DNA from 3 places in the Devosia sp. CAU 1758 genome. Region 2 is predicted to be linked to each of the others. Evidence: predicted binding sites of a transcription regulator. Region 2 holds the regulator's gene; each other region holds the start of a gene.
The links. Region 2 encodes PhoB, which activates phosphate uptake and scavenging genes when phosphate is short. Its sites were predicted from a motif close to TGTCATNNANCTGTCAT; they were not measured.

Region 1 (6,134 bases), 230 kb from region 2:
TCGAGGAATTCGAGAACACTTCGGTATTCTACGCCGTGCGGAAGATGGAAGACTTCCGCGGGCAGGACGTGGTGATCGTGGGCGGCGGCGACTCGGCGCTCGATTGGACCCTCAACCTGCAGCCGATCGTGCGGACGCTGACGCTGGTGCACCGCCGCGATGCCTTCAAGGCGGCGCCGGCTTCGGTGAACAAGATGAAGGAGCTGGTGGCTGACGGGAAGGTCAATTTCCAGCTCGGGCAGATTGCCAAGCTCGACGGCAAGGACGGCCAGATCGACCATGTGCACCTGACTACCGAAGCAGGCGACCTGTCCATTCCGGCGACGCGGCTGCTGCCGTTCTTCGGCCTCACCATGAAGCTGGGGCCGGTGGCCGATTGGGGCCTGGAACTCAATGACAATACCATCGTGGTCGATACCGAGAAGTTCCAGACCTCGGTGCCGGGCATCTTCGCCATTGGCGACATCAACTATTACCCCGGCAAGCTCAAGCTAATCCTTTCGGGCTTCCATGAGGCCGCGCTGATGGCCCAGGCGGCCAAGGCAATTGTCTCGCCGGGCGAGCGCGTGGTGTTCCAGTACACCACCAGCTCCACCAAGCTGCAAAAGAAGCTGGGTGTCGCTTAGCGCTTTACAATCCACGGAATGTCACCGGGATGCAGCCGGTGGAGATGGAGGAGAGGCGCACTTGCAGCCCCTTTCGTTAGCCGCTATCCCCTTCGCGCTGTTGAGGAGCGCTCCATGAAGATCAATGTTACCGACCAGGCAGGCGACGTGCACGAGCTCGAAGGGCTCGAAGGCTGGCGCGTCATGGAGGTCATTCGCGACTGGGGCCTCAATATCAAGGCCGAGTGTGGCGGTGCCTGCTCCTGCGCCACCTGCCATGTCTATGTCGATCCGGGCTGGCTCGACGCCGTTGGCGCGCCCAATGACGAGGAAGAAGACATGCTCGACAGCGTCGGCGACGTGAAGTCGAATTCGCGCCTCTCGTGCCAAATCCTCTGCTCGGATGCGCTAGACGGGCTGACCCTGACGCTGGCGCCGAGCGCCGCCAAGGACTAGGTCGCAGGTTTGCCCGCCTCACTGGTGACATTCACCAGGTCGGTAATGAAATCCCGCACCATTGGCTGTTTCTGGGTTTCGAAGGGCAGGGGGCGGACGACGCGCATGGCGGCGATGCCGACGCGGACGGTCATCAGGCCGTTGACGACGCCTTCTCCCAGCCGGGCCGAGAGTTTTGCCGCAAGCCCCTGACCGACCAGCTGTTCGACGACGCCGTCGGTAAGCACGAGGCCACCGGTGACGGCCAGATGGGCCAGCACCGCGCCGGTCAGCCGCCAGAAGCCGAAAAAGCCGGGACGGGCGCCATAGAGTGCCGCGATGGCGCCGGCAAGACGGACACTCTCGTAGATGACGAAGGCTATATCCACCAGGGCGCGGGGCGACACGGCGGTGACCAATGCCACTCGACGGGACGAAGCGGCCGTGAGTGTCCTGGCGCGCGCATCAAGCGGGGCCATCAGGCTGCGCTCAGCCAGCGCAATAACCTCATTGCCATCAAAGAGATGGGGGAGGTGGTCGGCGAGGGACTGGCGAGAACGGGCCAGATCGGGGCGGTTGGCATAGATGGCGAGAAGGTCCTCGACCACGGCTCCGGCGCGCTTGCGGTCATTGTCGAGCGTGGCGCGGGCGGCATCGGCCTTGAGGGCATCGAGAACGCGCAGGCGGCGCAGGGCCAGGAACTCGCGGGTGACAAGTGCCAGGAGGGCGATCATGAACGCGCCCAGCACGCCCAGGCTCAGCCAGCCGAGCCATTCATTGGCGGCGAACAGGTCGCGGATCAGGCGGTCAGCAGCAAGGCCAAGTCCGGCCGAGACGAGAATGCCGCCAGTGGTCCAGGCAAGACGTCCGATCCAGCCCATAGGGCGCGGCGGCCGGGCCAACAGATCGGGTTCGGCCTCGGGCTCGAAGGCGATCTCGACGATTTCAGCGCGCTCGGGCGTGAAGGCGCGCGGGGCGCGGGAGGACGGCGCGGCTGCGTCCGCAGGACTGGTGGGGCGTGCTACGGGACGCTTCATGCCATCCAGTCTCCGATGAGGTAGTCCAAGGCCCGGTCGAGCCGGATATGGGGCAATATCGGGTCACCGGCGGCATTGCGCTCGAGCTTTTGCGGCGGGGTGAAGCGCAGGAAATTGAGGGAGACCGGCTCACCGCCTTCAAAGAGTGAATCCGGGCGCTCCGGCAAGTCCCCGGGAAACAATGCGATTTCGGTCTTCCCGTCATAGGTGGCGCCATCGAGCACTTCGCCATTGAGCGGGGTGCCGACCAGGGTGGACAGGATTTCGCCACCTTCACGGATGGTGCCTTCGCTGGTGGCGCGAATACCGGCCATGGCGATGGATTTGGTCGTTGCGCCGGCAAAGCGGGCGCGCTTGCTGGCATTGGCCACGAGGCGGTTGAGAATGGCTTCCAGCCGGTCATGGCTGGTGTGATGCACATGATCGGCCTTGGTGGCGGCAAAGAGGATGCGGTCGATGCGGCGCGTGAAGGGGCGCAGCAGCGGATTGGCCTCGCCCTGGCGGAAGCAGGCCAGCACCGCCGTCAGCGCGGTTTCGAGGTCGTTGACGGCCTCGGGACCGGTATTGAGCGCCCGCAGCGTATCGACCAGCACGACCTGCCGGTCGAGCCGGGCGAAGTGATCGCGGAAAAAGGGGCGCACGATTTGGGCCTTATAGGCCTCGAAGCGGCTTTCGAGCATGGCATAGAGCGTGCCATTGCGCATTGCGCCGGCGGGTCGTGGCAGGGGCGCGAAGGTGAGAGCGGGTGAGCCCTCAAGATCGCCGGGCAGCAGAAAACGACCCGGCGGCAGGGTGGACAGCGCGCCATGCTCGCGGCTGCGGCGCAGATAGGTGGTGAAGGCGGAGGCCAGCTTTTCCGCATCCCGGTCGGTCGCGTCCTTCCCCACGTCCATGCTGTCGAGCGATTTCAGGAATTCAGCCGCCTCGGTGTCGTGACCCGGCTGGCGGGCCCGGGCCAGCGCCTCGGCGCTCCACTCGGCAAAGGTGAGACCGAGCAGGGGCAGGTCGAGCAACCATTCGCCGGGATAGTCGACAATGTCGAGATTGAGCGTGGCGGGGCCAGCCATGCCTGCCCACCACTTGGCAGATTGAAACTTGAGGACGATCCGCAATTGGGAAATGCGCCGCGTGCTTTCCGGCCAGACGGGCGGATTGGCGGTGAGTGCGGACATGTGCTGCTCATAGGCGAAGCGCGGAATGGTCGCGTCGGGATATTCGGCCAGACGCGCCCCGATGAAGCGCCCGTCCGCCAGCGGCGAAAAGCCGGGCAGGCGGCCCTGGGTGAGCAGGTTGTGAACAAGGGCGGTGATGAAGATGGTCTTGCCGGCGCGGCTAAGGCCGGTGACGCCGAGGCGCAGGGTCGGCGTGAGGACCCCGGTGGCGCTGTCGGCAAGGTTCGCCAGGGCGATGCCCAGTTCGTCGGTGATGGTGGTCGGCGGCTGCGGCAAAGATCGTGTCCCCGTGTTCCAGCAAGGTAGGGCCTGATGCGGCGAATGCAAGGACCCGGACGTGTCACCCAAGTGTCATGCAGCTGTGTTCGATCCGTTAATCGACAGGCTTATGCATCCCCTCGTGTCCCGGCCCGCATAGGGCCCGATTTGCTGTGAGGAGCAAAGATGAACGAGAAACCGACGTTTCCCACCCAAGGCCTGGAATCTGCTGAATTTGACCCGACCAACCATTCGGGTAACCGCACAATGGGCGAGGTTATTGCCGCACGCTTCTCGCGCCGCGGGTTTTTGCAGGGGTCTCTGGCGGTCTCGGCCATTGCCGCCACCGTAGGCCCGGCTGCCCTGCTGAGCGCGCCGCGCGCGGAAGCCCAGGAAGGTGGATCGGCGTTTTCTTTTCCTGAAGTGACTGCCGGTGTCGATGCCGATCATCACGTTGCCGAAGGCTACGACGTGAAGGTGCTGATGCGCTGGGGCGATCCGGTCACCAATGGCGCTCCAGAGTTCGACCCAAACAACCAGAACGCTGAAGCGCAGGCTGGTCAGTTCGGCTACAATAACGATTATGTCGGCTACATCCCGCTTGATGGCTCGGATGAGCATGGCCTGCTTGTCGTCAATCACGAATACACCAACCCCCACCTGATGTTCCCCGGCCTGGTGCAGGTCATTGATGGTGAAGTGGTGCAGGGCGATCTTAGCGAAGAGCAGGTCAATATCGAGCTTGCCGCGCATGGCGGCTCGATCATCGAGATCGAAAAGGTCGATGGCGAATGGCGCCGGGTTGCCGACAGCAAATACAACCGTCGCATCACCGGCACCACCGAGACGCTGATTACTGGTCCCGCTGCCGGACATGACCGCCTCAAGACCAGCGACGATGAGACCGGAACCAAGGCTTTGGGCACATTGAACAATTGTGCTGGCGGCGTGACCCCCTGGGGCACCTATCTGATGGCTGAGGAAAACTTCCACGGCTATTTCGCCGGTGAGCTCCCCGCGGACCATGCCGAAGCTGAGAACTATGCCCGCCTCGGTGCGCCGGGCGGCTGGTACCAGTGGCACAATTTCCACGATCGTTTCGACGTCTCCAAGGAGCCGAACGAGATGAACCGCTTCGGCTACATCGTCGAGGTCGATCCGATGGATCCCACTTCGGTTCCCAAGAAACGCACCGCAATGGGCCGCTTCAAGCATGAAGGTGCTGAATCCATCGTCGCACCGAATGGCCAGGTCGTGCTCTACTCAGGCGACGACGAACGCTTCGACTATGTCTACAAGTTCGTCACCGCCGGTACCTACAACGCCGATGATCGTGCCGCGAACATGGACCTGCTCGATGAGGGTACGCTCTACGTGGCGCGTTTCGACGAAGACGGTTCGATGGAATGGATGCCGCTGGTGCATGGCGAAGGTCCGTTGACCGAAGAAAACGGCTTTGCGAGCCAGGCCGACATCGTGATCGAGACCCGGCGCGCGGCCGACCTGCTCGGTGCAACCAAGATGGACCGTCCGGAAGACATCCAGCCCAATGCCACCAATGGCAAGGTCTATGTGATGCTGACGAACAATTCCCGTCGCACGGAGGAAGACGTCAACGTCGCGAACCCCCGTCCGGACAATGTCTTCGGCCATATCATCGAGATCGCTGAGGCTGATGGCGACTTCGCCGCCACATCGGGCACCTGGGAAATCCTGCTCAAGTGCGGTGACCCCTCGATTGCCGAAGTCGGTGCCACCTTCACCACCGACACCACGGAAAACGGCTGGTTCGGCATGCCAGATAACGCTGCCGTCGACTCCGACGGTCGTCTCTGGGTCTCCACCGACGGCAATAATCCTACCGACACGGGGCGTACCGACGGCCTGTGGGCCGTGGATACGGAGGGCGCTGCTCGCGGTACCTCTCGCCTGTTCTACCGCGTGCCGGTTGGCGCCGAAATGTGCGGACCGGTCTTTACCGAGAACGGTGAGTCGCTGTTCCTGGCCATTCAGCATCCCGGCGATGGTGGCGAGGATTGGGACGGCCATGGGCGTCCCTCCTATTACGAGGATCCGGCGACGCGTTGGCCCGATTTCCAGGACGACATGCCCGTGCGTCCGGCTGTGGTCGTGGTGACTAAGCAAGGCGGCGGCAAGATCGCCGTCTAATTGGCTGTTTGACAGAGACCGAAGGGGCCGCCAGAGCGGCCCCTTTTTCTATTGCCCGATCTTGTTCAGATCGAATGGCGTTGTCTGGTAGATCTCGTTGATCCAGTTCTGGAACAGGAGATGGGCGTGACTGCGCCAGCGGTTCTCGGGAACCGCGCTGGTATCGCCATTAGGGAAAAGATTCGCCGGCGGCGGCGTGTCGAGACCGGCGGCGATGTCGCGCTCATATTCATCGGCCAGCGAGCGGTTGTCATACTCCAGGTGGTTCAGGAAATAGACAGCCCGCTCATTGCGGTCACCGAGCATGCAAAGACCGATCTGATCGTTGTCGATCAGCACATCGAGACCGTCGCCCAAACTGTCGCGATCGATGTCGTTATAGCGCGAGACCGGGATCATCGGGCTGTCGGACATGCCGCGCAGAAAGGGCGAGCGCGGGCCGGTCACCTTGTGACGAA
Region 2 (6,134 bases):
GCGTCGGCGGCAAAATCCTGCTCGATGGCGAGGATGTCTATTCGCCCGATCTGGATGTGGTCGAGCTGCGCGCCCGCGTCGGCATGGTGTTCCAGAAGCCCAATCCATTCCCCAAGTCCATCTACGACAATGTCGCCTATGGTCCGCGCATCCATGGTCTCGCCCGCAACAAGGCCGATCTGGACGAGATCGTCATCTCCTCGCTGCGCAAGGCGGGCCTGTTCGAGGAGGTCAAGGATCGCCTGGCCGAGCCCGGCACCGGACTTTCCGGCGGCCAGCAGCAGCGGCTCTGCATTGCCCGCGCCATTGCCGTCGGCCCCGAAGTGATCCTGATGGACGAGCCCTGCTCCGCCCTTGACCCCATCGCCACCGCCATTATCGAAGAACTGATCGATGAGTTGCGCGAGAACTACACCATTGTCATCGTCACTCACTCCATGCAGCAGGCCGCCCGCGTGTCGCAGAAAACCGCCTTCTTCCACCTGGGCAATCTGATCGAGCAGGGCGACACCGAGGACATCTTCACCAATCCGGTGAACAAGCAGACCCAGGACTACATCATGGGCCGCATCGGCTGATCGCGGCGCCAGAAGGACAAGCATCATGCCAAATACCGGCACCGACCACATCGTCACCTCCTATAACGAGGAACTGCTCGCCCTCGCCCAGGCCATTGCCGAAATGGGCGGCCAGGTCGAACTGGCCGTCGAAAACGGCACCCGCGCCCTTCTGAAGCTCGACCGCGAACTGGCCGACCTCACCATCATTGCCGATCAGCGCATCGACGACATGCAGCGCAATATCGATGAAATGGCCGTCTCCATGATCGCCCGCCGCCAGCCCATGGCCAGTGACCTGCGCGCCATCATCACCGCCATCCATGTGGCCTCCGATCTCGAACGCGTTGGCGACATGGCCAAACAACTGGCCCGCCGGTCGCTGAAGCTCGAAGGCCTCAGCCTGCAGCCCACATTCTACAATGGCGTCAAGAACATGACCGCCCTGGTGCTGAGGCAGGTCAAGGACGCGCTCGACGCCTATGGCAATCGCGAGGCCGCCGCCTCTGTCGATGTGTGTAATCGCGACGACGAGGTGGACGCCATGTACACCTCGCTCTTCCGCGAACTCCTCACCTACATGCTCGAAGACCCGCGCAATATCACCACCTGCACTCACCTGCTGTTCTGCGCCAAGAGCCTGGAACGCGTCGGCGACCACGCCACCAATATCGCCGAACGCGCCTATTATCTCGCTACCGGCAAGCAACTGACCAGCGACGTCCAGGAACTGCAGCGCCAGCAGATCAAGGCTTAGCCACCGGTCTGCGCAGCAGATGAAAGGCTCCAGTGGAGCCAAAAATTGAACTCTCGGCCCCTGCCGCAGGCGCCGACCGACGGAGCACATCCATGCCCGCGACGATTCTCGTTGTCGAAGATGAAGGCGATATCGCCATCCTGCTGCGCTATAACCTCGAAGCCGAGGGTTTTCGGGTGGTCACCGCCGAAAGTGGCGACGAGGCCCAGCAGGCCATTGCCGAAAAGCTGCCCGACCTCATCCTGCTCGATTGGATGCTGCCCGAGATTTCTGGCATCGAACTCTGCCGGCGCCTGCGCGCCCGCGACGAAACCGCCCGCATCCCCATCATCATGCTCACCGCCCGCGGCGAAGAAGAAGAGCGCGTGCGCGGCCTGTCCACCGGCGCCGACGACTACGTTGTAAAACCCTTCTCGGTCCCCGAACTGGTCGCCCGCATCCACGCCCTGCTGCGCCGCGCCAATCCCAACCTGGTGACCACGGCTCTCAAGGTCGGCGACCTTGAACTCGATCGCACCACCCACCGCGTCCGCCGCGCCAATCGCGACGTCCATCTCGGGCCCACCGAATATCGCCTGCTCGAATATCTCATGCGCCATCCCGGCCGCGTCTATTCGCGCGAACAGCTCCTCGACGGCGTCTGGGGCAATGACGTCTATGTCGACGAACGCACCGTCGACGTCCACATCGGCCGCCTACGCCGGGCCATCAACCGCGGCAAGGAATCCGACCCGATCCGCACGGTCAGGGGCGCCGGCTATGCCTTCGACGAGAGGTTTTCCGCGAACGCTTGACCTTGCCCGGCCCTCGTCCTGCACTATTGTAGCGCCGAGGGAGCCGATGATGCCAGAAAACGAAATCCCGTTGCAGGGTGGTCAGGTCAACAACGTCGTCCGCATCGGCGACACCGTCCGCCGCGCTACGGCGCGCGACCTGAATCTGCAACACGCCCTCTTCGGCCATCTGGCCGAAAAGGGCTTCGCTGCCGCCCCGCAGTTCCTTGGACACGATGAGCGGGGCCGCGAAATCCTGACCTTCCTGCCCGGCCACGTCCCGGTTGGCGAAGACCATTTCACCGACGATCAACTGGCGGCCGGGGCGCGACTGCTGCGCCGCTACCACGATGCCACCCTCGATTTTCTCCCGGTGGTCGCGGCCGGCGCCGAAATCCTCTGCCACAACGACTGGACCCCGGCCAATTCCGTCTTCACCGATGGCCTGCCCGCCGCCATGATCGATTTCGACACCGCTGCCCCCGGCACCCGCCTCTGGGATCTGACCTATAGCGTGTGGACATGGCTCGACTTGGGCGAGCCACGATGGGCCCCCGCAGAACAGCGCCGCCGCATGACCCTGTTCGTTGCTGCATATGACCACCCCGCCTGCACGGTCTCCCTCGTCGCCGCCTGCCTCCCCACGCGTCAGGCCGGGCGGCTCCATTGGGCACAAAGGCAGGGCGTGCAGCCTGCCGTCGATTGGGCCGGACAGTGCCTGCGGTGGACTGTGGAACACATCACCGGCTTCTATCATCCGGACGGCATGCCGCAACACTTCCCTGATCGGCTTCCATAACGCCGTGCATTCCCACTCACCTGCTCCGCCGGAGTACATGAGTGGGATAAGCTGTTCCCGCATTTCCTGAGTCGGACTTTTCAATGACCTCGCCCATTGCGCAGCGCACCAATCCGCTGCATCTCCTCGCCGCCTTTGCTTCGGGTGGCCTCCTCACCTTCGCGGTCTTCTTCAACGCTGAGGCCGGCCGTCACGGCGGCGCACTGTTCTCGTCATGGTTGGCCCATGGCACCGGCACGGTCGCGGCGATCATCGTCCTGGCTCTGCTCTGGTTCCGCGACAAACCGGCCGTCACAGCCATTGCCAAGAAGGCGCCACTCTGGGCCTATTTCGGCGGCATCTCCGGCGCCGCCACGGTCATGCTGACGTCCACAGCGGTCAACACCCCCCTTGCCCTCGCTGGCACCCTCGCTCTTGGCCTTGCCGGCCAGGTCGCCTTCGGACTTGCCGCCGATCAATGGGGGTTCTTCGGCCTTCCCAAGCGTCGCCTTACCCGGCGCGACGCCGCCGCCGCCCTCTTGATCACTGCTGGCAGCCTACTCATCATTCTCGTCGGCATGGGAAGCTGAGCCATGACCCTCTATATCGCTTACGCCATCATGGCCGGGCTGCTCGTGGGCGTCAGCCGCCAGCTCAATGGCCGGCTTGCGCTCTCGACCACCCCGCTTATCGCCTCGTTCTTCAACCACATCGTTGGCTTCGTCTTCCTGACGATCCTCGGACTGGTCTTGGGCAATCTCATCTTGCCCGGCGCCGCCGGCGCGCCCTGGTGGGTCTATTTCGGCGGCCCCATCGGCGTGATCTTCGTTACTGCCGGCTCCTGGCTCATCCCGCGCATCGGCGCCGCTAATTCGGCCCTGCTGGTCATCGGCGGTCAGATGGTTTCGGGCGTGATCTTCGATCTGGTCCGGGGTGCACCGATGACCTTCTGGGCCAGTGCCGCCGGTGTCGCGCTGATCCTGGGCGGAGTCGCGCTGACGCAGCGCGCGCGATGAAGCGCTCGCAATCAAAAACGGGGCCCAAAGGCCCCGTCTTGAATTCTTGTCCCCGCAATGATCAGCCGGCAGCAGTATAGGCCGTCTTGACGATGGTGAAGAACTCGGCGGCGTATTTGCCCTGCTCACGCGGGCCATAGCTCGATCCCTTGCGCCCGCCGAACGGCACGTGGAAGTCGACACCTGCCGTCGGCACATTGACCATCACCATGCCGGCCTCGGCATTACGCTTGAAGTGCGTCGCGTATTTTAGCGATGTCGTGACGATGCCGGCGGAAAGGCCGAACTCGGTGTCATTGGCCGTGGCCAGCGCTTCTTCATAGTCCTTCACCTTGATGACCGCTGCCACTGGCCCGAAAATTTCCTCGCGGGCAATGCGCATGGAATTGGTCGCCTCGGTGAACAGCGTCGGCTGCAGGAAATAGCCCTCCGTGTCCTTGCTGACGCGTCCGCCACCGGCCGCCAGCTTGGCGCCCTCGCCCCTGCCGATTTCGATATAGTCGGTGTCCTGCTTGAGCTGGCTCGGATCGACCACCGGGCCAATGTCCGTGTCCTTGTCCAGCGCATGGCCAACCCGCAGACCGGTGGCCCGCTCGGCAAGCGCGGCCACGAACTTGTCGTGAATGCCTTCGGTGACAATGACGCGGCTCGACGCCGTGCAGCGCTGGCCGGTCGAGAAGAAGGCCGACTGCGCCACGGACTCCACCGCCACCTTGAGATCGGCATCGTCCAGCACGATGGTGGGGTTCTTGCCGCCCATTTCGAGCTGGAACTTACGCCCATGTTCCAGAGAGGCCGTCGCCACGCGCTTGCCCGTGCCCACCGAACCGGTGAAGCTGATGGCGCTGACATCCTTGCTGTCGAGCATGGTCTGGCCGACCACCGAACCCTTGCCCATCACCAGGTTCAGCACGCCCTTGGGCAGGCCCGCGCGCACCAGGATATCCACAATGGCCCAGGTCGAGCCCGGCACCAGGTCTGCCGGCTTGATCACCACCGTATTGCCATAGGCCAGCGCCGGAGCAATTTTCCATGCGGGAATGGCGATGGGGAAATTCCACGGCGTGATGATGCCGACGACGCCTACCGGCTCGCGGGTGATTTCGACGCCGACGCCCGGCCGCACCGAAGGCAGAACTTCGCCCGACAGGCGCAGCACTTCACCGGCGAAAAAGTCAAAGATTTGTGCGGCGCGGGTCACCTCGCCAATGCCTTCGGGCAGGGTCTTGCCCTCTTCGCGGCTCAGCAATTCGCCCAGTTCAGCCTTGCGCGCCAGGATTTCGTCCGAGGTCTTGCGCAGGATGGCGTGGCGCTCAAGGATGCCCGAGCGCGACCAGGCTGGGAATGCCGCCTTGGCTGCGGCGATGGCCTGCTTGGTTTCCTCGGCCGTGGCGCGGGCATAAACGCCCACCACTTCCTTGATATTGGACGGGTTGATGTTCTCGACGCCGTCCGAGCCGACCCATTCGCCGTCGATCAGGTTCTTGTGCAGTTCGGTCATGGAAAAGGCCTTTCAGAAGGGGGCGACAGCCAGGAGGAGTTGGCAGCGCGGGAAGTCAGAGAAGGTTGGCGCGTGCTAGATCGCGCAAGAGATGGCTGGTGCCATAAGTCCAGGGCGGACATTTGGTAGATAGATTCACCCGGTTCGAAAGTGTACCCAGGCTCGGTGTCGAAATGGAGACGACATCGCCCAGCTTGTGGGTAAAACCCTTACCCTGCCCGTCGCGATCCTTCACTGGGGCGAACATGGTACCCAGGTAAAGCACCAGCCCGTCGGGATATTGATGATGCTCGCCCACCGTGGTCGCCACCAGCGATTCCGGCGTGCGCGAAATCTGCGCCATGTTGGACTGGCCCTCGAGCACGAAGCCGTCGGTTCCTTCCACGCGCAACGCGATTTCGGCCTGCTTGACGGTGTCGAGTGTGAATTCATCGTCGAATAGCCGCACAAACGGCCCCAAAGAAGCCGAGGCATTGTTGTCCTTGGCCTTGCCCAGCAGCAGCGCCGAGCGGCCCTCCACGTCGCGCAGGTTGACGTCATTGCCCAGCGTCGCGCCGATGATTTCGCCCTTGCTGGTCACGAGGAGTGCCACTTCCGGCTCGGGATTGTTCCAGCTCGAAACCGGGTGCAGGCCGACTTCAGCGCCATGCCCAACCGCACTCATCGGCTGGCCCTTGGTGAAAATTTCCGCATCCGGGCCGATGCCGACTTCCAGATACTGGCTCCACACGCCCTTTTCGATCAGCGCCGCC
Region 3 (6,134 bases), on a different contig from region 2:
CGGGGAGACCTATGGCTGGAATTCCTCGTCCACCTATGTGCAGAACCCGCCCTATTTCGAAGATCTTACGATGGAACCCAAGCCGGTGACCGATGTGGTCTCGGCCCGGGTGCTGGCGCTGTTCCTCGATTCGATCACCACCGACCACATTTCGCCGGCGGGTTCGTTCAAGTCCGGCACACCGGCCGGCCAGTACCTCACCGAGCGCCAGGTGGCCCCCAAGGATTTCAACTCCTATGGCGCCCGCCGCGGCAATCATGAAGTGATGATGCGGGGCACATTCGCCAATATCCGTATCAAGAACATGATGCTCGATGGCGTCGAGGGCGGTTTTACCAAGGGGCCGGATGGCTCGCAGATGCCGATCTATGACGCGGCCATGGCCTATCAGCAGCAGGGCACGCCGCTGGTAGTCTTTGCCGGCAAGGAATATGGCACCGGTTCCTCGCGCGACTGGGCGGCCAAGGGCACGAACCTGCTCGGCGTCAAGGCGGTCATTGCGCAAAGCTTCGAGCGTATCCACCGCTCCAACCTGGTCGGCATGGGTGTCATCCCGCTGCAGTTCAAGGACGGTGAGAGCTGGCAGAGCCTGGGTCTTGATGGCACCGAGACGGTGGACATCGCCGGGGTCGACCAGATCGTGCCGCGCGCTGTGGTCAATGTGAAGGTCACACGGGCCAGCGGCGAGAGCTTCACCATCGAGACTCGCTGCCGCATCGATACGGCCAATGAGCTCGACTACTACAAGAATGGCGGCATCCTGCACTATGTGCTGCGCAGCCTGGTCGCGGCGTAAGCGGCGTTCACATTGAGAAATGGATGATGGCGGCCCTTCGGGGCCGCCATCTTGTTAGCGCAGTCCGGTTTTGCCGGTGGCGGCATTGCCACACTGGCGCCGGATGGCCTGGCCGAACCTGTCTTTCACCCGCTTTTGACTAGGCAATAGATACCAGCGCGGCTTACAACAGCGCCCATGTCTGCCCGCCTCGCTCCCGGCCTTATTGCTGGTGTCTTCTTCGCGCTCACGCCCCTGACCGCGATTCAAGCCGATTCAGTGCGGCATTCACCGCGGGCCGTGGTGGAATTGTTCACCAGCCAGGGTTGTTCGTCCTGTCCGCCGGCCGATGCGCTGCTGACCAGCCTCGCCGAGCGCGAGGACGTCGTGGCGCTGGCCTATCATGTCGACTATTGGGACTATATCGGCTGGGAAGATACCTTTGGCGACAAGGGCTTTTCGGACCGGCAGCGCGGCTACGCCAAGAGCTGGGGGTCGTCGCGCATCTTCACCCCGCAAATGGTCGTCAATGGCGCAGAGGGCGTCGTTGGCTCCCGGCGCGACGAGGTGCAGGACGCCTTGACCTCGGCCCAGCTGCCGCTGACGCTTTCGCTGGACGTTCACGGCGACATGCTCAAATTGCAGGTCCCGGCCGATGCCACGCTGGAAGATGCCACCATCTGGCTGGTGCGCTATCTCGATCGCGCCGAAGTGGTCATCGAGCAGGGCGAGAATGCCGGGAAATCCATGGTCTATACGCAGGTCGTGGTCGACCGGCAGATATTGGGCATGTGGGAAGCCGATACCGGCGCCGAGGTGAAACTGCCTCTCGACCAGTTTGCAGAAAATGCAGCGGGGGGTGTTGCCGTGTTGGTGCAGCAGGAACGCAATGGCACGCCCGGACCCATTCTTGGGGCCGCCGCTTACAATTTCTGACATAGCGTCCGAGGGCCCATGAAAAACGCCCGCTCCGGGGGCGGAAGCGGGCGTCACTGACTTTGGGTCAACTCAAATAGGGGGCGGCTGGCAATCGGGCCTACTGGTTTGGGGGCTCGTCGGCCCGGCTGCCAGCCACTGGAGGCAATGGTTGAACGATGCCTGCCCAATGGGGCGCCGAAAGGGACAAATCGTGGCCGAATTGGGGAATTTTGGCCGGACTTGCCAAGGGCGACGAATGCGTCGATCATGACGCTTGTATGGCGCTTCCGAACCGCTCATCGACAGCTTTGCCGGAAGCGTTTTGTTGATTACAGGGCGTTGAGGCGGCGTGCAGGGTCCTCCGGACGATAATCGAAGCAATCTGGCGCTGGTGCATGTGGGCGAGCCCGCCGCACAGGCCAACCGGCCCGTACAGCCCGTGGTGGCGTTTGAGCGCAAGGAACTGATGCAGATCCTGTCCGTTTATGGCCGCAAGGTTGGGACCGGCGAGTGGCGTGATTATGCCATGGATTTCCTCAAGGACCGGGCGCTGTTCTCGATCTATGCCCGGGTGTCGGAACGCCCGCTCTTTGTAGTCGAGAAAAACCCCAAACTGCGCAACAAGCAGGGCCAGTACATGGTCACCAACCAGCAGGGCCGCATCTTGAAGCGCGGCCACGACCTGGCCCAGGTGCTGCGCGTGCTCGACCCAGACCTGCTGGTGGTGGGGTGACGCTGGTCGTCCGCCCGGCGACTGCCGAAGATGCACCGGCCATGAGTCGGGTGTTGATCGCCTCGATCACCGAACTTTGCCATGCCGATCATGCGGATGATCCGAACCGGATCGCAGAATGGACCAGCAATAAAACCCCTGATGGCATTCTTGCCATGCTGGCGCGGGACGGTTTCTTTATGGTGGTAGCCGAAGTGGAAGGGCAGGTTGTCGCTGTCGGGGCCACCACGGCTGACGGCGAGATTGCACTTAACTATGTAGCGCCGGACATGCGGTTCCGCGGGATCAGCACGCGACTTCTCGAACACATGGAAGCCGACCTGGCGGGCCGCGGCTTTGGCGAAGGCAGGCTCAAGGCTACCCGGACGGCCCTGCCATTCTATCGCGCCCGCGGCTGGACCAGCGGGGAGGTCGCGCAGAGTGGCCGCTTCATCGACTGCTTTGTTATGCGCAAAACGCTGGCCTAGGACTGCTGCCGCCTTCCACGACTAAAGCGCCTTTTGCAGATGCACGATGTCGTGCCAGCGGTCGAACTTGTAGCCGACGCCGGTGTAATAGCCGACCCGCTCGAAGCCGAACTTTTCATGAATGCGAATCGAATTGGCCGTGTCGGCGGTGATCACCGCCAGCATCTGCCTGAAGCCAAAGGCTTTCGACTGGATCAGCAATTCGGTGAGCATGGCCTTGCCCAGGCCACGGCCGGTTTCGTTGGGGTCGAGATAGATCGAATCCTCGCAGGTGAAGCGATAGGCGGCGCGGGGCCGATAGAAGCTGGCATAGGCGTAGCCTACCAATTTGCCAGCGCGCTCCGCGATGATCAGCGGGTGGCCGAGCTTTTTGAGGCCGGCATATTTCTCCGCAATCGCTTCTTCACCGGGCGCCTCGGTGTCGAAGGTGATGGCGGTGTTTTCGACATAGTGGCGATAGATCGTCGTGATGGCGGGAACATCGGACCAGGAAAAGGCGCGCAGGGAATAGTCGGACACGGGAGAGGCTCAAAAAGAAGGGACCGCAGCCCTTTTAGGCTGCGGTCCCCTTTGTCGTCCAACCAAATTCCTTGATTACGATATCAAGGAAGTTCGTGGTGCTACTCGCGATTGCCGAACAGGCGGAGCAGCATCATGAACAGGTTGATGAAGTCGAGGTAGAGCGAGAGCGCGCCCATGATGGCATTCTTGGCCAGCACGTCGGCGCCATAGCTTTCCGAATAGCTTTCCTTGATCTTCTGGGTGTCATAGGCGGTGAGACCGGTGAAGATCAGCACGCCCAGGACCGAGATCGCGAAATCGAGCATGGACGAGGCCATGAAGATATTGACGATCGAGGCGATGATGATGCCGATCAGGCCCATCATCAGGAAGTTGCCCATGCCGGTCAGGTCGCGCTTGGTGGTGTAGCCGTAAAGGCTCATCGCGCCGAAGGTGGCGGCGGTGATGAAGAACACCTTGGCGATCGAAGCGCCGGTATAGACCAGGAAGATCGAGGACAGCGACAGGCCCATCACGGCCGCGAAGGCCCAGAAGACGCCCTGTGCCGCCGGTACGGACAGCTTGTTGATGCCGAAGCTCAGCACCAGCACGAAAGCCAGCGGCGACAGCATGATAACCCATGCCAGCGGGCTGCCATAGAGCAGCTCGGCATTGGCCTGGCTCGACATGGCCCACTGGCTGGTGAAGAAGGCCACGAGGCCGGTCACCACGAGGCCGAGGCCCATGTAATTATAGACGCGCAGCATGTAGCTGCGCAGGCCCTCATCGATGGCCACGGCCGAGCCGGCCCGCGCACCGAGGGTCTGACGGTCATATTCAGCCATTCTCAGGTTCCTTTCCCGAAAGAAAACACGCGGTCTTGTCACCGCCGGGGGCAATTGGCTTTGCCACTTGGCAAGGAATATGGGGAGTGATCCCTTGATTGACAAGGACAATCGGAACGCTGCGACACCGGGGCCTCGACCGATGAACCGATTGTGCTAGGCTCAGGAAGCGAATCGCGACGCGATGCGGCAGCAAATGCCAGGGAGGCTCATCATGCCCCGGCTCTTTACCGGCCTCGAAATTCCCGCCGATGTGGGCTTTGCCCTGTCGCTCAAGCGAGGCGGCCTCACCGGAGCCCGCTGGTCCGACCCGGAAAACTATCACATTACCCTGCGCTTCATCGGCGATGTCGATGGCAATACCGCCGATGATGTGGTGGACAGCCTCGACCGGCTTTCCAACTCGCTGCAATTCCCTATTCGGCTGACCCATCTGGGCACGTTCGGTGGTGACAAGCCGCGGGCGCTCTATGCCGGTGTCGAGCCCTCCGAGGCGCTCAACCGCTTGCAGGCGGCACAGGAGCGGATGTTGCAACGCGTCGGCCTGCCGCCCGAGGGGCGCAAATTCGTGCCGCATGTGAGCCTGGCGCGATTGCGCGGCACCTCGGCCGAGGAGGTTGCCCGCTTCATGGCCGAAGCCGCACGGTTCGAGGCGATCAGTTTCGTGCCCGCCCGCTTCGTGCTGTTTTCCAGCCGCGATTCGGTGGGCGGTGGACCCTATCTGGTAGAGCAGAGCTATCCGCTTGCTGCCTAGGGGGTCACGCAGGGGCAATCACACCCTTGTTAGCGCACGCTTAACCCTTTGCGGGCACACGAAGCGTCTTGGGCAGGAGACGCCCCAATCCCGCCGCCTTTGGCTTTCATTTGAAACAAAAGCCTTTCAGGCGCGGCGGGGGCCGACGGGTTTTGACACCTTGGTAACCATGTTGGGGGCAAACTGCGCGGGCAGTCAGCCCCAACGGCAGCAAGACAAGAGGAAAATTTGGCGATGACGACAAAAACCGGTAGCCTCGCACTCGGGCTTGCGGTCGCGGCGCTCATGGCACTGGCGCCAGCCGCACAGGCGCAGCAGGCCACGGAACTGGGCACCTTCAACGCCTGGTCCGCCTATACGGCCAGCGACCAGAGCGGCCAGCTCTGCTTCATCATCGGCGAGCCGCAGAGCAGCACGCCTGCCGGCGCCAACCGCGACCCGATCAAGTTCCTGATTGTGCATCGCAAGGGCATGGGCTCCAAGAATGAGGTCCAGACCCAGATCGGCTATCCCTACAATTCCACCGACGCCAAGGCCTCGGCGGCCATTGACGGCAAGAGCTATGTCATGGCCGCTCGCGGCTCGACCGCCTGGCTGGCGTCGAGCAGCGACGAACCCGGTTTCGTCACCGCATTCAAGGCCGGCAGCCAGATGGTGGTGCGGGGCACCAGCCAGCGTGGAACCGATACGGTCGATACCTATTCTCTTTCTGGCGCAACGGCCGCCATGAACGCCATCGACGCTGCCTGCCAGTAGGGGCTTGCTCCTTTACGCTGAACATTTGTAACTGGGCATCCGGGCCAAACCCGCTGCCCAGTTCCGCCAAGAGCCGAGACTTCATGATCCGCATTTCCGCCCTGCCGTCCGCCCTTCTCCTGGTCATGGCTGCGCTCGCACCGGTGCAGGCTCAGTCGGCACGGGTGCTGGGCGACTTTCGTGACTGGTCGAGCTTTGCCGCCGATGACGGTGGTGGCACGGTGTGCTTTGCCATGACCAGGCCGAAATCCACCGAGCCGACGCCGGATGGCTATGGCGACGCCTATCTCTACATCAGCAGCCGCCCTGGCGAGGATGTGGTCAACGAGTTCAACGTGGTGGCCGGCTATACTTTCCAGACCGGCTCAATGGCCGTGGCCAGCGT

Region 1: ACXYMS_RS04760 (PhoX family protein) is a predicted target of PhoB. The motif match lies at 3,588-3,604, and genes of this name have one in related genera.
Region 3: ACXYMS_RS13710 (DUF2794 domain-containing protein) is a predicted target of PhoB. The motif match lies at 1,961-1,977, and genes of this name have one in related genera.

What each region holds. Positions count from the first base shown of each region.
Region 1 is NZ_JBTLRJ010000001.1:958,063-964,196, forward strand. It holds gene ACXYMS_RS04740 (NAD(P)/FAD-dependent oxidoreductase) at 1-626, shown strand, start outside; gene ACXYMS_RS04745 (2Fe-2S iron-sulfur cluster-binding protein) at 741-1,061, shown strand; gene ACXYMS_RS04750 (YcjF family protein) at 1,058-2,077, opposite strand; gene ACXYMS_RS04755 (YcjX family GTP-binding protein) at 2,074-3,525, opposite strand; gene ACXYMS_RS04760 (PhoX family protein) at 3,694-5,676, shown strand; gene ACXYMS_RS04765 (homoserine O-succinyltransferase) at 5,725-6,134, opposite strand, start outside.
Region 2 is NZ_JBTLRJ010000001.1:729,850-735,983, reverse strand. It holds gene pstB (phosphate ABC transporter ATP-binding protein PstB) at 1-578, shown strand, start outside; gene phoU (phosphate signaling complex protein PhoU) at 604-1,314, shown strand; gene phoB (phosphate regulon transcriptional regulator PhoB) at 1,407-2,108, shown strand; gene ACXYMS_RS03690 (phosphotransferase) at 2,158-2,886, shown strand; gene ACXYMS_RS03685 (DMT family transporter) at 2,970-3,455, shown strand; gene ACXYMS_RS03680 (DMT family transporter) at 3,459-3,881, shown strand; gene ACXYMS_RS03675 (aldehyde dehydrogenase family protein) at 3,943-5,382, opposite strand; gene ACXYMS_RS03670 (fumarylacetoacetate hydrolase family protein) at 5,438-6,134, opposite strand, start outside.
Region 3 is NZ_JBTLRJ010000004.1:59,382-65,515, reverse strand. It holds gene acnA (aconitate hydratase AcnA) at 1-796, shown strand, start outside; gene ACXYMS_RS13715 (DUF1223 domain-containing protein) at 974-1,711, shown strand; gene ACXYMS_RS13710 (DUF2794 domain-containing protein) at 2,043-2,426, shown strand; gene ACXYMS_RS13705 (GNAT family N-acetyltransferase) at 2,468-2,893, shown strand; gene ACXYMS_RS13700 (GNAT family N-acetyltransferase) at 2,915-3,412, opposite strand; gene ACXYMS_RS13695 (Bax inhibitor-1/YccA family protein) at 3,514-4,239, opposite strand; gene thpR (RNA 2',3'-cyclic phosphodiesterase) at 4,454-4,993, shown strand; gene ACXYMS_RS13685 (invasion associated locus B family protein) at 5,228-5,749, shown strand; gene ACXYMS_RS13680 (invasion associated locus B family protein) at 5,833-6,134, shown strand, end outside.